Regions from separate parts of the Streptomyces sp. NBC_01471 genome, predicted to be linked through region 2. Evidence: riboswitches for the same ligand, from Rfam matches in the RefSeq annotation. Region 2 holds a riboswitch; the other holds the start of a gene.

Region 1 (7,367 bases), 5.0 Mb from region 2:
ACCCTGCTCGTCAACGACCCGCACAAGACGGTCCAGGCGGACATGCTGCTCGACACCATCCAGGAGCTGCGGGCGGCCGGCGCCGAGGCGATCCAGGTCAACGGTGTCCGGGTCGTGGGGGACACGTACTTCTCCGACGTGGACGGCGGGATCCAGGTGGATACGGAGAAGATCAGCGCGCCGTACACCTTCAAGGTCATCGGGAAACCGGCCGACTTGGAGCCTGCGCTGAATATTCCGGGCGGAGTGGTGCAGACTCTGGAGAAGGAGCAGGCCACAGCCACTGTGACGCCTGAGCAGAAGATCGTTGTGGACGCCTTGCGACCGGCGAAGCGCCCTGGCTACGCTCGGTCCTCCGCGCAGTGAGGCGGGGGCGCGTGAGGGCCGTGGGACTGGGGCACGGGGTTGCGGGGGGTCGGCGCACCGATAGCGGGGTGCGTGGTGGAAACTGTCTGGGGGATACGGACGTTGTAAGGATGTCCGGTTCGGCAGGTGTGTTCATTGAGAGTTCGTCCTGCCCCACGGGCGGGTCTGTTTCGGTCAAGGGGAATCGCCCGTGAAGTTGTTTGGGAAGTTGTTCGGCAAGAGTGCACGTGAGGACAGTGCACGGCACCGCGCCCCACGTCATGTGGAGGGCGAGGACCAGGGTGGCGACCGCCCGCTGTTCCGGGACGAGGTCGGCCGGCCCGGCGACGACATTTCGGGTGGTCAGGGTGCGTCGTCTGTTGACCCTGCGGGGCAGGGCCGCATAGGTTTTGGTGAAGCATCAACCTCAAGTACGGGTCGAGGGTTGTCCTCCGATCCGTACGCAACCAACGCCCACGCAGGGCAGTCGCGGCAGGAGGATGCATCCATGCCGGTTTGCACGAGGTGCGGCCACCGCAACGCCGAGGACAGTCGGTTCTGTTCCAACTGCGGAGCGCCGTTGCGCGCCGGGGTGCCCGAGCGGCCCTCGGAGACCACTTCGACGATCTCCATCTCGGGGTTGGAGGCGTACGAGGCGGAGGTGACCGGGCAGACCGCGTCGCCCTCGCTCTCTCCCGAGGCCCAGGCGGCCGTCGACGCGCTGCCCCTCGGCTCGGCGCTCCTCGTGGTGCGCCGCGGTCCGAATTCGGGCAGTCGCTTCCTGCTGGACAGCGATCTGACCACGGCCGGCCGCCATCCGCAGAGCGACATCTTCCTCGACGACGTCACGGTGTCGAGGCGGCATGTGGAGTTCCGCAGGGGTGCCGACGGCGGATTCACCGTCTCGGACGTCGGCAGCCTGAACGGCACGTACGTCAATCGTGAGCGCATCGACGCCGTCGTGCTCGCGAACGGGGACGAGGTTCAGATCGGCAAGTACCGGCTGGTCTTCTACGCGAGCCAGCGGGGCGTGTGACCCGTCAGGGAAGGTCCATGCTGCAATCACCGAAGGGCGGTGCCGGCGACGGCACCGCCACCGAGGACGACCGGCTGGTCAGTATCGGCACCGTCCTGAATCTGCTCCGGGAAGAGTTTCCCGAAGTCACGATCTCCAAGATCCGATTTCTGGAGGCCGAAGGGCTGGTCGAGCCGCAGCGCACGTCGTCCGGGTACCGGAAGTTCGGTACCGCGGACGTCGAGCGGCTGGCTCAGGTCCTGAGGATGCAGCGCGACCACTATCTGCCGCTGAAGGTCATCAGGGACCACCTCGACGCACTGGGCCGCGGTGAGCAGATCCAGCTCCCGGCGCCCGGTGCCGTCCGCGAGCCCGCGGACGGAGCGCCGGACGGCGGCGCAGGTGAGCCCACGGCGTCCCGCGTGGGCCGGGACGAGCTGCTCGCGGCCGCCGGGATCAGCGCGGACGAGCTCGCGGAGTGGGAGTCGTACGGCCTGCTGTCACCGCTCCCGGAGGGCGGGTACGACGCGGAGGCCGTGAACGTGGCGGGGATCGTGGCGGATCTGGGCCGGTTCGGTCTGGAACCGCGGCATCTGCGTGCCATGAAAGCGGCTGCGGATCGTGAGTCCGGGCTGATCGAGCAGGTCGTCGCCCCCCTTCGGCTGAATCGCAATCCGCAGACCAGAGCCGATGCGGAAACCACCACGAAGGACCTGGCAGCACTGACCGTACGGCTGCACGCGGCCCTCGTGCAGACCTCGCTCCGGGTGCGGTTGTACTGATCATGAGGGTGCCCCGACTACCCAAACCTGCCGGGCACGTCCTAGGGTTGCTGTGTGAACGAGCTCGACGTTGTGGGTGTCCGGGTGGAAATGCCCTCCAACCAACCGATCGTGCTCCTGCGTGAAGTGGGAGGCGACCGGTATCTCCCTATCTGGATCGGCCCTGGTGAAGCGACTGCAATCGCCTTCGCCCAGCAGGGCATGGCTCCAGCAAGGCCGCTGACCCACGACCTCTTCAAGGATGTCCTCGAAGCGGTCGGCCAGGAGCTCACGGAAGTACGCATCACCGACCTGCGTGACGGGGTCTTCTTCGCGGAGCTGGTCTTCGCGAGCGGGGTCGAGGTGAGTGCGAGGCCCTCCGACGCCATAGCGCTCGCCCTGCGCACCGGGACGCCGATCTACGGCAGTGACGGGGTGCTGGACGATGCGGGAATCGCCATCCCGGACGAGCAGGAGGACGAGGTGGAGAAGTTCCGCGAGTTCCTCGACCAGATCTCTCCGGAGGACTTCGGGACCAACAGCCAGTGACGCTCCGCTCGGGTCGTCAGCGCATCCGGCAAGCCGTTCCCGGAAGAGGGGCACACGAAACCCCTCTTAGGGTGATTATCACTCGGCGTGCCGAGTGTGGCGATCGTTGACGCACCTCAAGTGACTGCCTACCGTCGAGTGGGCAGTTCAAGGACGGAGGTCGGCGTGAGAAGCACCGGCGAAGATGTGGCAGGGGATCTCCCCGGACTGGGTCCGGGGGTCGGAGTGCCGTATCCGCTTCACGGCTCAACGGCCGAACCGACGACCGACACCGTCGGCTACCGGGGGCCGACCGCCTGCGCGGCGGCCGGTATCACCTACCGGCAGCTCGACTACTGGGCGCGTACGGGACTGGTCGAGCCGAGCGTGCGGCCCGCCCAGGGGTCGGGCACCCAGCGTCTCTACAGCTTCCGGGACGTGGTCGTCCTCAAGATCGTGAAGCGGTTCCTGGACACCGGTGTGGCACTCCAGAACATCCGTACGGCGGTCCACCACCTCAGAGACCGGGGCCCCCGCGATCTCGACCGGATGACGCTGATGAGCGATGGCGCGACGGTGTACGAGTGCACCTCGCCGGACGAGGTGGTCGGCCTTCTGCAGGGGGGCCAGGGAATCTTCGGGATCGCCGTCGGAGTCGTGTGGCGGGACGTGGAGAGCGCCCTCTCGCAGCTGCACGGCGAGCGGGTCGACACCGGCGAGACCCTGATCGGCCACAACCCGTCCGACGAGCTGGCCCGGCGCCGCAACCGCGCCGTCTGACGGGCCTCCGCGCTGCGGGGGCCCGATTGTCAGTGCCGTGAGGCAGCATCGGTGGTGTGAGAGCCGCGCCCACCATCCTGCATCTGGACATGGATGCCTTCTTCGCCGCCGCGGAACAGGCGGCGAAGCCGAGCCTGCGCGGAAAGCCGGTGGTGGTCGGCGGACTGGGACCGCGCGGAGTCGTGTCGACGGCCTCGTACGAGGCCAGGCGGTTCGGGGTGCATTCGGCGATGCCGATGGCGCAGGCCCGCAGGCTCTGTCCGAACGCCGCCTACCTGGTGCCGCGCTTCGCGCTCTACCGAGAGGTGAGCATCCAGGTCATGGAGCTGCTCGGCCGTCTCTCGCCGCTGGTCGAGCCGCTGAGTCTGGACGAGGCCTTCGTGGACCTGGAGGCTGGCGGGGTCGCCGACGGCACGCGATCGGCCCGGCGCGCCGGTGAGCAGCTGCGCCGGGACATCCTGGCGGTGACGGGGCTCAGCGGGTCGGTGGGTCTCGCCGGCTCCAAGATGCTGGCGAAGATCGGGTCGGAGCGGGCCAAGCCCGACGGTCTGGTCCTGATACAGCCGGGCACCGAGCGCGAGCTGCTGGCGCCCCTGTCCGTACGGATCCTGCCGGGCGTGGGTCCGGCGACCGGTGAGCATCTGCGCAGGGCCGGGATGACCACCGTGTCCCATCTGGCCGAAGCCGGTGAGGACGAGCTCGTCCGGCTGCTGGGCAAGGCGCACGGCGCCTCGCTGTACCGGATGGCGCTCGGCCACGACGACCGCCCTGTGGTGTCCGAGCGGGACACCAAATCGGTCTCGGTGGAGGACACCTTCGATGTGGACCTGCACGACCGGGTGCGGGTGCGGGCGGAGGTGGTGCGGCTGGCAGGCCGGTGCGTGGAGCGGTTGCGGGCCGCCGGGCGGTCCGGGCGGACGGTGGTGCTGAAGGTCCGGCGGTACGACTTCTCGACGCTGACCCGGTCCGAGACGCTCCGGGGGCCCACGGACGACCCTGAGGTCGTACGGGAGGCCGCGGGGCGGCTGCTGGAGAGCGTGGACACCACGGGCGGGGTGAGGCTGCTCGGGGTGGGCGTCACCGGCCTCGCGGACTTCACCCAGGAGGACCTGTTCGCGCAGGCGGCCACGGAGCGGGCCGCCGTGCGGGAGTCCACGGTGGACGAGGCGCCGTCCGGGCCCGCGGCGGCGCCGGCGCCGTCTCCGGACGAGCCGCCGGCCGGCACCGGGCGCCGCTGGCTCGCCGGGCACGACGTGCACCACGACGAGTACGGCGCGGGATGGGTGCAGGGCAGCGGCGTCGGCCGGGTGACGGTGCGCTTCGAGGACCCGTACGCGACCGGGCCCGGCCGGGTGCGGACCTTCGGGGTCGATGATCCCGCCCTCAGGCCGTCGGATCCGCTGCCGCTGGTCCGGGCTGCCCCGGCCGATCCGGATCCGGACGGACCGGACGGGACGCCAGGGGGGAGGGAAGCGGACACCGGCGAGAAGCCCGGAAATCCGGAGGGTCCTGAGGAGACAGCACCGCCGGGGGCGGATCCGGAGGGTCAGGTGCGTTCCTCTTCGCCCGCGAGCCGGCCGAAGTCCCGGTCGGGGGGCGGCGGCGTGGGGGCGGAGATACCGAGCCCGTAGTGGTGGTAGAGCTGGAGCTCCTGCTCGGGCGAGAGATGGCGGCCGACACCGAAGTCCGGTGCTTCCTTGATCAGGGTGCGGTCGAAGGGCACCCGCAGGGTTTCCCTGACGAGTTCGCTCGGCTTCAGGGGGACGAACGCGTCCCGGCTGAACAGCCCGGTGCGGACCGCGGCCCACTCGGGCACTCCGGTGGCGTCGTCGAGGTAGACCTCGTCCACGGTGCCTATTTTGAGGCCACTGCGGTCGAACGCCTTGCGTCCGATCAGGCTGCGCGGATCTATGTCGGTCTGCACGGTCCCTCCAACTGATCGCAACGGATCACGATGTACCCCGCCCCCTGCGAAGGTCTCCCCCTCAGGGAAGTCCAGATCCGTGGTATCGGCCACTCGAACACCGTGCGAAGTGGCTCGCTGGTAGGCTGACCAGTGGCTGCTGACCCCGCGCGGGAGAGCCCTTCGGACGCTTTGTCCGTGGGCGCCGAAGGAGCAAATCCTCCCCGGAATCTCTCAGGCACACGTACCGCGCGGACGAGGTCACTCTGGAAAGCAGGGCGGGCGTCGGGCGGGCACGTCCGGATCCCTACCTCACCGACGGTGAAAGCGGGCACGTCGAGCGACGGGCCCGTGAAACTCTCAGGTTGAGATGACAGAGGGGGAGGCCGTCCGGGTACCCGTGCCGTGGTACCCCTCGCAGGTCGTAACGACCAGGAGGCCTCCGCCATGACTGCCCACCGCATTCCGCTCTCCCAGCTGGAGCGTGGCATCCCCTTCGAGCAGCGCCATATCGGGCCCGACGCAGAGGCCCAGGCCAAGATGCTCGCCCAGGTCGGCTACGGATCGCTCTCGGAGCTCACCTCGGCCGCCGTGCCCGAGGTCATCAAGAGCGCCGAGGCGCTGAACCTCCCGGACGCGCGGACCGAGGCCGAGGTCCTCGCCGAGCTGCGTTCCCTGGCCGACCGCAACCAGGTCCTCGCCCCGATGATCGGCCTCGGCTACTACGGCACGTTCACCCCGCCGGTCATCCTGCGCAACGTCATGGAGAACCCCGCCTGGTACACGGCGTACACGCCCTACCAGCCGGAGATCTCGCAGGGGCGCCTGGAGGCGCTGCTGAACTTCCAGACCGTTGTCGCCGACCTGACGGGCCTGCCCACCTCGGGCGCCTCGCTGCTGGACGAAGGCACCGCCGCGGCCGAGGCGATGTCCCTCGCGCGCCGCGTCGGCAAGGTCAAGAACGGTGTCTTCCTGGTCGACGCCGACGCCCTGCCGCAGACCGTCGCAGTGATCCGGACTCGGGCCGAGCCGGCCGGTGTCGAGGTCGTCGTCGCCGACCTCGGAGACGGCATCCCCGCCGCGGTGGCCGAGCGCGGCGTCTTCGGCGTACTGCTCCAGTACCCGGGCGCCTCCGGCCGTGTCCGCGACATCGCCCCCGTCATCGAGCAGGCGCACGAGCTGGGCGCCGTCGTCACCGTCGCCGCCGATCTGCTGGCGCTGACCCTGCTCACCTCGCCCGGGGAGCTGGGCGCCGACATCGCGGTCGGTACGACCCAGCGGTTCGGCGTCCCGATGGGCTTCGGCGGTCCGCACGCCGGGTTCATGGCCGTACGCGAGAAGTTCGCGCGCAGCCTGCCGGGGCGGCTCGTCGGTGTCTCCGTCGACGCCGACGGCAACAAGGCCTACCGGCTGGCCCTCCAGACCCGTGAGCAGCACATCCGCCGCGAGAAGGCCACCAGCAACATCTGCACCGCGCAGGTGCTCCTCGCCGTGATGGCCGGGATGTACGCGGTCTACCACGGCCCGGACGGTCTGCGGGAGATCGCCCGGCGCACCCACCGGTACGCGGCCATCCTCGCCGAGGGGCTGCGGGCCGCGGGCGTCGACGTCGTGCACGGCGACTACTTCGACACCCTCACCGTACGGACCGGCGGCAGGGCCGCCGAGGTCGCCGCCGCCGCCCGCGCGGGCGGGGTCAACCTGCACCAGGTCGACGCCGACCTGATCTCCGTCTCCTGCGACGAGACCACCACGCGCACCCAGCTCGCCGCCGTCTGGGCCGCCTTCGGCGCCGCGGGCGACATCGAGGCGCTCGACGAGCGGACCGCCGACGCGCTGCCCGCCGGGCTGCTGCGCCAGGACACCGTCCTCACCCACCCGGTCTTCCACCAGCACCGCTCCGAGACGGCGATGCTGCGCTACCTGCGCAAGCTCGCCGACCGCGACTACGCGCTGGACCGCGGCATGATCCCGCTCGGCTCCTGCACCATGAAGCTCAACGCCACCACCGAGATGGAGCCGGTCACCTGGCCCG
Region 2 (7,367 bases):
GACCGCGGTGATCTCACCGGAGACCGGGGCGTACAGATCGCTGACCGACTTGGTCGACTCCAGCTCGCCGCAGGTCTCACCCGCGGTGACCGTGTCACCGACCTCAGGGAGCTGGGCGAAGACGACGTCACCGAGCGCGTTGGCCGCGAACTCCGTGATGCCGACCGTCGAGACGCCGTCCTCGGCGACCGACAGCCACTCGTGCTCCTTGCTGTAACGCAGCTGCTGGGGGTTGCTCATGACCTGATTCTCCTGGATGCGGGGGAGTGCTGGTGAACAGTGGTCTTACGGGCTGAGATGGTGTGGGTCACTTCTGGCGCTTGTAGAAGGGGAGGGCCACGACCTCGTACGGCTCATGCGTACCGCGGATGTCCACGCCCACCCCGGACGTGCCGGGCTCGGCGTGGGCCGCGTCGACGTACGCGATGGCGATCGGCCTGCCCAGGGTCGGCGAAGGGGCGCCCGACGTGACCTCGCCGACGACCTGGCCGTCCGCGACGACCTGGTAGCCCGCGCGGGGGACCCGGCGGCCCTCGGCGATCAGGCCGACCAGCTTGCGCGGCGGGGCCGCGGCGGCGCGCTCGGCGGCGGCCTCCAGGGACGTACGCCCGACGAAGTCGCCCTCCTTCTCGAACTTGACGACCCGGCCGAGACCGGCGTCGAAGGGGGTCAGCGCCGTGGTCAGCTCATGACCGTAGAGCGGCATGCCCGCCTCCAGGCGCAGTGTGTCGCGGCAGGAGAGGCCACAGGGCACCAGGCCGGCCGGCGTGCCCGCCTCCGTCAGCGCCTGCCAGACCTTCTCGGCGTCGGAGGGGGCGACGAACAGCTCGAACCCGTCCTCGCCCGTGTAGCCGGTCCTGGCGATGAGCGCCTGGACACCGGCGACGGTGCCGGGCAGGCCCGCGTAGTACTTCAGCCCGTCCAGGTCGGCGTCCGTGAGCGATTTCAGGATGCCGGAGGATTCCGGGCCCTGTACGGCCAGCAGGGCGTACGCGTCGCGGTCGTCCCGTACGACGGCGTCGAAGCCGCCCGCGCGGGCGGTCAGGGCGTCCAGGACCACCTGCGCGTTGCCGGCGTTGGCGACGACCATGTACTCCTGCTCGCTGAGCCGGTACACGATCAGGTCGTCCAGGATCCCGCCGTCCTCCTGGCAGATCATGGTGTAGCGGGCACGGCCGTTGCCGACGGTGCCGATGTTCCCGACCAGCGCGTAGTCGAGCAGCCGCACGGCCTGCGGACCGCTGACGGTGATCTCGCCCATGTGGGAGAGGTCGAAGAGGCCGGCGTGCGTCCGTACGGCGTTGTGCTCGTCGCGCTCACTGCCGTAGCGCAGCGGCATGTCCCAGCCCGCGAAGTCGGTCATGGTCGCGCCCAGTGACCGGTGCAGGGCGTCGAGTGCTGTGAGACGGGGCGTGGGGCTCATATGCGGTACTCCCGGGGCATGACAGACGAGGACGATCCTCCCCATCTGTCATCGGAACCTGAGAGGTTCGCCGGCGCCTGTCGGGAGCGCGCGGCTTGCACCTTGGGTGGGACCGCAGGGCGGCCCGCTTTTCAGATCTGCCTCGTCCGCGCGGTACGGGGCCTGAGAGATTACAAGGGAGGGACTTGCTCCTTCGGCGCCCCGGCCAGTGGCCGGGGACTCTCCCGCGCGGATTCGAACGGCCTGTATGGAGTTGGCGCGCACATCATCGCATGCCGGGCGGGCGGCGCCTCACTGGTGTCGCATTACTCTTTCTTTACACTTCCTCAGCGGGGGTATGCAGAAAGACGCAGGCAGTGCGGGTGGCCCGACAGGGGGAGCGGCCATGGTGGGGCAGGAGTGGCGTACGGATCCGGCGGCGGACGCGGCGCCGGACACGGCATCCGGCGGGCCGGGGGTGCCCGTCCCGCCCGGGGGGACGGTGTGGCCCGAACGGACGGTACGGCCCGGCCGGAAGACGGCCCGGCGCGGGCCGCCCGAGGTACGGGACCTGCGCCGGCGGGCGGGCCGCAGCCCGCACCGCCTGGTGTTCGCCGCCGGGGACGTGGTGGTCCTGTCCGGCCTGCCGGGCAGCGGCAAGTCCACGCTCTTACGCAGGGCCGCCGGGGCGCACGGGATCGACTCGCAGGACACCCGGGACCGCTGGGAGCGCCGGATGCCCCGTTGCCTGCCGTACTGGAGCTACCGCCCGCTGGTGCGGGCCGCCCACTACGGCAGGCTGTGGCGCACTCTGCGCTCGGGCGCCGGTGTCGTCGTGCACGACTGCGGTACGCACCCCTGGGTGCGGGCCCTGCTGGCCCGTGCGGCACGGCGCCGCCGCAGGGCCCTGCATCTGCTGCTGCTCGACGTGGCACCCGGAGTGGCGCTGGCCGGTCAGGCGGAGCGCGGCCGGAAGGTCTCCGCGTACGCCTTCGCCCGGCACCGCAGGGCGGTCGCCGGGCTGGTCCGGGACGCCGAGCGGGCGCGGCTGCCCGAGGGGTGCGGTTCGGTCGTGCTGCTCGACCGCGACGCGGCGGCCGTACTGCGCCTGATCGGGTTCGGGGCGGCGGTCCGACCGGGCCCCCCTCTCTATCGTGGGGGAGGCCGTTAGGGTCGGTCGGCAGGTGAACAGGTGAGAAGGGGATACCTCGGTGGACATGGCATGGCCGGGAAATGAGCTCGAAGAGGTTCTGACCGCTTCGGTCGGGAACCCCGCCGCGGGCGGCCGGCTGATCGAGGTGCTGGGGCGCAGCAACCTCTGGGTCCCGCTGCCCAACGGCGGTGGGCAGGAGAGCGGTTCGCTCGACCTGCCCACCGTGGAGATCGAGGGCGGGGCCTATGTCCCCGTCTTCAGCTCCGAGGCGCAGTTCCTCCAGTGCGTCGGCTCGCACTACTCCTTCGCGGTGGCCCCGGCGGTCGAGTTCGCCCGGGGGCTGCCGCCGCAGCTGGGCGTCGCGGTGAACCCGGGCGGTGCGATCGGCATGCCGCTGCCGCCGCCCGCCGTGGCCGAACTGTGCCGGAGCGGCCGGACCTCCCTCGACGGGCCCGCGACCGGCGGCCGGGTGCGGCTCTTCGAGCCGGACTGGCAGGAGGAGCCGGTCGACTTCCTGTCCGCCGCCGCCGGCGAGTTCGAGGAGTCCGGCGTGGTCCGCTCGGCGCGCCGGGCCCTCGCCTCCATCGAGGGCGGCGACCCGGTCCTCTTCGTCGGGGTCGAGTTCGCGACGTGGGACGGCGCGGGGCGCAACGCCCCGATGGACGCGCTCGGCCGGGCCCTGCACCGGGTCGAGGTGCCCTGGCCGGTCAACCTCGTCCTGCTGGACGTGGCTCAGGACCCGGTCGCGGACTGGATGCTGGAGAGGGTCAGGCCGTTCTACGTCAGGGCCGATGCCGCGGGGCCGGTGCTGTAGGGGCGAGAACCACGGGGGGCCGGAGGTCCGGTGCCGCACGGGCACCGGGAACCAACGGCCGCCTAAGCTGGTCTGATGCGTGGGACGACCGGCGCGCGGATCGGCCGGAACCGCACGGACCGGATGGCACGGACCGGATCGCAGGACCGGACAGCAGGGACCGGATCGTGCGGCTGAATCGCGCGCGCCGCGTCCCGGCGCACGGAACGTCAACGGGTGGATCAAAGAGGGGCGGGACCCAGGGTGAGCGCGTCGGGCACGACGGCCGGGCAGGTCGAGCAGATGCTGCTCCAGGTGACCCCCGGGCGGTACGACGCCTATGAGGCACTGCTGCAGGCGCTCGCCGACAGCCAGGTCTGGATGCTGCTCTGGCACGGCCAGGCCGGGTCACCGGACGCCCAGTACGGGAACATGGAGATCGAAGGCCTCGGCTACGCCCCGTGTGTGACGTCGGCTCAGGAGCTGGCGGTCTCCGGCTGGAACCGTTCGCACGAGGTGGTCACAGGACGTGACATCGCCCGCTCCCTCTATCCGGACCACTGGGGAATCTGGCTCAATCCGCATGCCCCCGGCGGCGGTGTCGGCATCCCCTGGACCGATCTGCGGCGGATCGCCACCGGCCTCGACCGGATGCCGGCCGGACCGCTGCGGCTGTCCGAGCCGGCCATCGAGATCCCGCAGTTCTACGCGCTGCTCACGCAGAGCGCCCACCACACCCCGGCGGTCCGCTCGTTGAGCCGGGTCTGGGTGCAGCCCGCGCTCGGCACCCCGTATCTGGCCATCGGGCTGGATCTGTACGACACCGGCCAGCAGTCCGTGGATTCGGTGCGGGCGATGATGCAGCAGTCGATCGCCGCGGTCCCCGAGGGGCTGCCCGTGTCGACCGTGGCGATGTCCGACGCGTACGACCCGGTCGGGATGTGGCTGCGGGCCAACTCCCGCCCCTTCTACGACCGTGAGGCCCATGCGGCCCCCTCTCCCGCGGCGGGATACGGCTACCCGCCGGTAGGCTGAGTGCACCAATTGGGCCGTCAATAACGGCTGTTGGGCGTGATGTCCGAACTGGCTCATTAGCGAGGAAAGTTTCCGCTCAGTCGAGCCCGGCGTCCGGATAACGGAAGTCCATTGACCGCATCACGGTTACGCATACATTCACCGCCAGGGCTGGCGGGTGATCGCAACCGCAATGAAGACTCCCTGAAGCGAGCGTTGCCGTGCCTTTGTGCGGCGCGCTGCGAACACATTCCGTCACTTCAGCACAGTGGCATCACTCGATGCGCTTGATGCACAGCAGCCGCCACCGCGGCAGGTATGGGCCGGCCACCGCCGGCCGGGAGGGGTCAAAGGCACTGTGACCGCACCGATCGAGACCACCGGATCGACTGCCGAAGCGCAGCCGGAGGCAGTACTCACGGGGGCCACGCAGAGCCAGATCGAGGGCCGTTCGCTCGGCCGGATCGCCTGGACGCGTTTCAAGCGGGACAAGGTCGCCATCGCCGGCGGGGTCGTCGTGATCCTGCTGGTGCTGGTCGCCGTCCTCTCCAAGCCGATCCAGTCGATGTTCGGGCTCGACCCCAACGACTTCCACCAGAACCTGGTCGACCCGGCTCTGCTGGGGCCCAAGGGCAGCTTCGGCGGCATCAGTTGGAGCCACCCGCTGGGTGTGGAGCCGCAGACCGGCCGGGACATCCTGGCGCGCATCATCGAGGGCTCCTGGGTCTCCCTGGTGGTCGCCGCGGGGTCGACGCTCCTCTCGGTGGTCATCGGCGTCGTGATGGGCGTGGTGGCCGGCTTCTACGGCGGCTGGGTGGACAGCGGCATCAGCCGCCTGATGGACACCTTCCTGGCGTTCCCGCTGCTGCTGTTCGCGATCTCCATCTCCGCATCGCTGCAGGGCAACGCGTTCGGCCTCAGCGGTCTGACGCTCCGTATCTGCGTGCTGATCTTCGTGATCGGATTCTTCAACTGGCCCTACATGGGCCGCATCGTCCGCGCGCAGACGCTCAGTCTGCGTGAACGGGAGTTCGTCGAGGCCGCCCGCTCGCTGGGGGCCCGCGGGCCCTTCATCCTCTTCCGTGAACTGCTCCCGAACCTGGTCGCGCCGATCCTCGTCTACTCGACGCTGCTGATCCCCACCAACATCCTCTTCGAGGCGTCCCTGAGCTTCCTCGGCGTGGGCATCCAGCCGCCGCAGGCCTCCTGGGGCGGCATGTTGTCCACCGCGGTCGACCTCTACCAGGTGGACCCGATGTTCATGGTCATTCCCGGCCTGGCGATCTTCATCACCGTGCTGGCCTTCAATCTGCTGGGTGACGGGCTGCGTGACGCACTCGACCCCCGTGGCAAGTAATCGCGGCCGTGCCGCACAACGGACAACCGAGGGGGCTTTCCTCAGCATGAAGAGCAGAAAGACGGCAGCGGCGATAGCCGCGACGGTAGCGCTGGGGCTCGCTGCCACCGCTTGCGGGGGCGGCGACAGTGGCGGCGGGGGCAGCCACGGCAAGGCCGACGCAGCTCTGACCAGCATCGTCAACAAGACCGACAAGAAGGGGGGGACGGTCACCTACGAGCACTCGAGTGCCGCCGACTCCCTGGACCCCGGCAACACGTACTACGGCTGGGTGCAGAACTTCTCCCGCCTCTACGCGCGTGCGCTGGTGACCTTCAACCCGGCTCCGGGCAAGGACGGGCTCAAGATCGTGCCCGACCTGGCGACGAGCCTGGGCAAGGCGTCCCCGGACGCCAAGACCTGGACGTACCACCTCCGCAAGGGCGTGAAGTTCCAGGACGGCACCGTGATCACCTCGAAGGACGTCAAGTACGCCGTCGAGCGGACCTTCGCCCGTGAGGCGCTGTCCAACGGGCCCACGTACTTCAGCACGTACCTCAAGGACGGCGACAAGTACAAGGGTCCCTACAAGGACAAGTCGCCCGACGGTCTCAAGTCCATCGAGACGCCGGACGACTCCACGATCGTCTTCCACCTGAGCAAGCCGTTCGCGGACATGGACTACCTCGCGTCCTTCTCGCAGACCGCTCCGGTGCCGCAGAAGGCCGACAAGGGCGCCTCGTACGTCCAGAACATCGTGTCGTCGGGCCCGTACAAGTTCGCCTCGTACAGCGAGAGCCGGGGCGCGACGCTGGTCCGCAACCCGCAGTGGGACCCGAAGACGGACCCGGTCCGCAAGGCGCTGCCGAACAAGATCGTCCTGAATTTCAACGTCCAGCCGACGACCGTCGACGAGCACCTGCTCAACGACACCAGCACCGCTGACATCGCCGGTACCGGTCTGCAGTCCAAGACCCAGCCGAAGGTCATCACCAAGGCCGCTGAGAAGGCGAAGACGGACGACCCGTACGCCGGTGCGCTGCAGTACCTCGCGCTGAACGTGCACGTCAAGCCGTTCGACAACGCCGACTGCCGCAAGGCCGTGCAGTACGTCGCCGACAAGGCCGACATGGTCGACGCGATCGGCGGCGAGGTCCGGGGCGACCCCGCGACGACCGTCATCCCGCCGGGTGTCTCGGGCTACAAGAAGTTCGACCTGTACCCGACGCCGGGCAACAAGGGCGACGTGACCAAGGCCAAGCAGTACCTGGCCAAGTGCGGTAAGCCCAAGGGCTTCAAGACGACGCTGACCGCCCGCTCCGACCGTCCCGACGAGGTCACCAGTGCCACCCAGCTCCAGCAGAGCCTGAAGAAGATCGGCATCGTCGCCGACATCAAGACGTTCCCGTCGGACAAGTACTTCACCGACTTCGCGGGCGTCCCGGACTGGGTCCACAAGAACAACGCCGGAATGATGATGATGGCGTGGGGCGCCGACTGGCCGGCCGGCTTCGGCTACATCGACCAGATCGTCGACGGCAAGGCCATCAAGCCGTCCGGTGGCACCAACCTGATGGAGCTCGACGACCCGAAGATCAACGCGGAGATCGTCAAGGGCATCGGGACGCTGGACAACACGAAGCGCAACGCCACCTGGGGCCAGGTCGAC

The links. Region 2 has a riboswitch for glycine ahead of gcvT (glycine cleavage system aminomethyltransferase GcvT). Riboswitches for the same ligand answer to the same signal wherever they lie in the genome.
Region 1: it holds a riboswitch for glycine, as region 2 does, so the genes downstream of both, gcvP (aminomethyl-transferring glycine dehydrogenase) here and gcvT (glycine cleavage system aminomethyltransferase GcvT) in region 2, are expected to answer to the same signal.

The regions. Positions count from the first base shown of each region.
Region 1 covers NZ_CP109450.1:6,945,727-6,953,093, forward strand. The annotation lists gene OG285_RS31175 (DUF881 domain-containing protein) at 1-366, shown strand, start outside; gene OG285_RS31180 (FHA domain-containing protein) at 515-1,381, shown strand; gene OG285_RS31185 (MerR family transcriptional regulator) at 1,399-2,142, shown strand; gene OG285_RS31190 (bifunctional nuclease family protein) at 2,197-2,670, shown strand; gene OG285_RS31195 (MerR family transcriptional regulator) at 2,857-3,429, shown strand; gene OG285_RS31200 (DNA polymerase IV) at 3,486-5,060, shown strand; gene OG285_RS31205 (PRC-barrel domain-containing protein) at 4,976-5,353, opposite strand; glycine riboswitch at 5,494-5,592, shown strand; gene gcvP (aminomethyl-transferring glycine dehydrogenase) at 5,780-7,367, shown strand, end outside.
Region 2 covers NZ_CP109450.1:1,991,434-1,998,800, reverse strand. The annotation lists gene gcvH (glycine cleavage system protein GcvH) at 1-240, opposite strand, end outside; gene gcvT (glycine cleavage system aminomethyltransferase GcvT) at 308-1,423, opposite strand; glycine riboswitch at 1,565-1,660, opposite strand; gene OG285_RS08775 (AAA family ATPase) at 1,809-2,573, shown strand; gene OG285_RS08770 (enhanced serine sensitivity protein SseB) at 2,620-3,369, shown strand; gene OG285_RS08765 (enhanced serine sensitivity protein SseB C-terminal domain-containing protein) at 3,613-4,383, shown strand; gene OG285_RS08760 (ABC transporter permease) at 4,721-5,719, shown strand; gene OG285_RS08755 (ABC transporter substrate-binding protein) at 5,766-7,367, shown strand, end outside.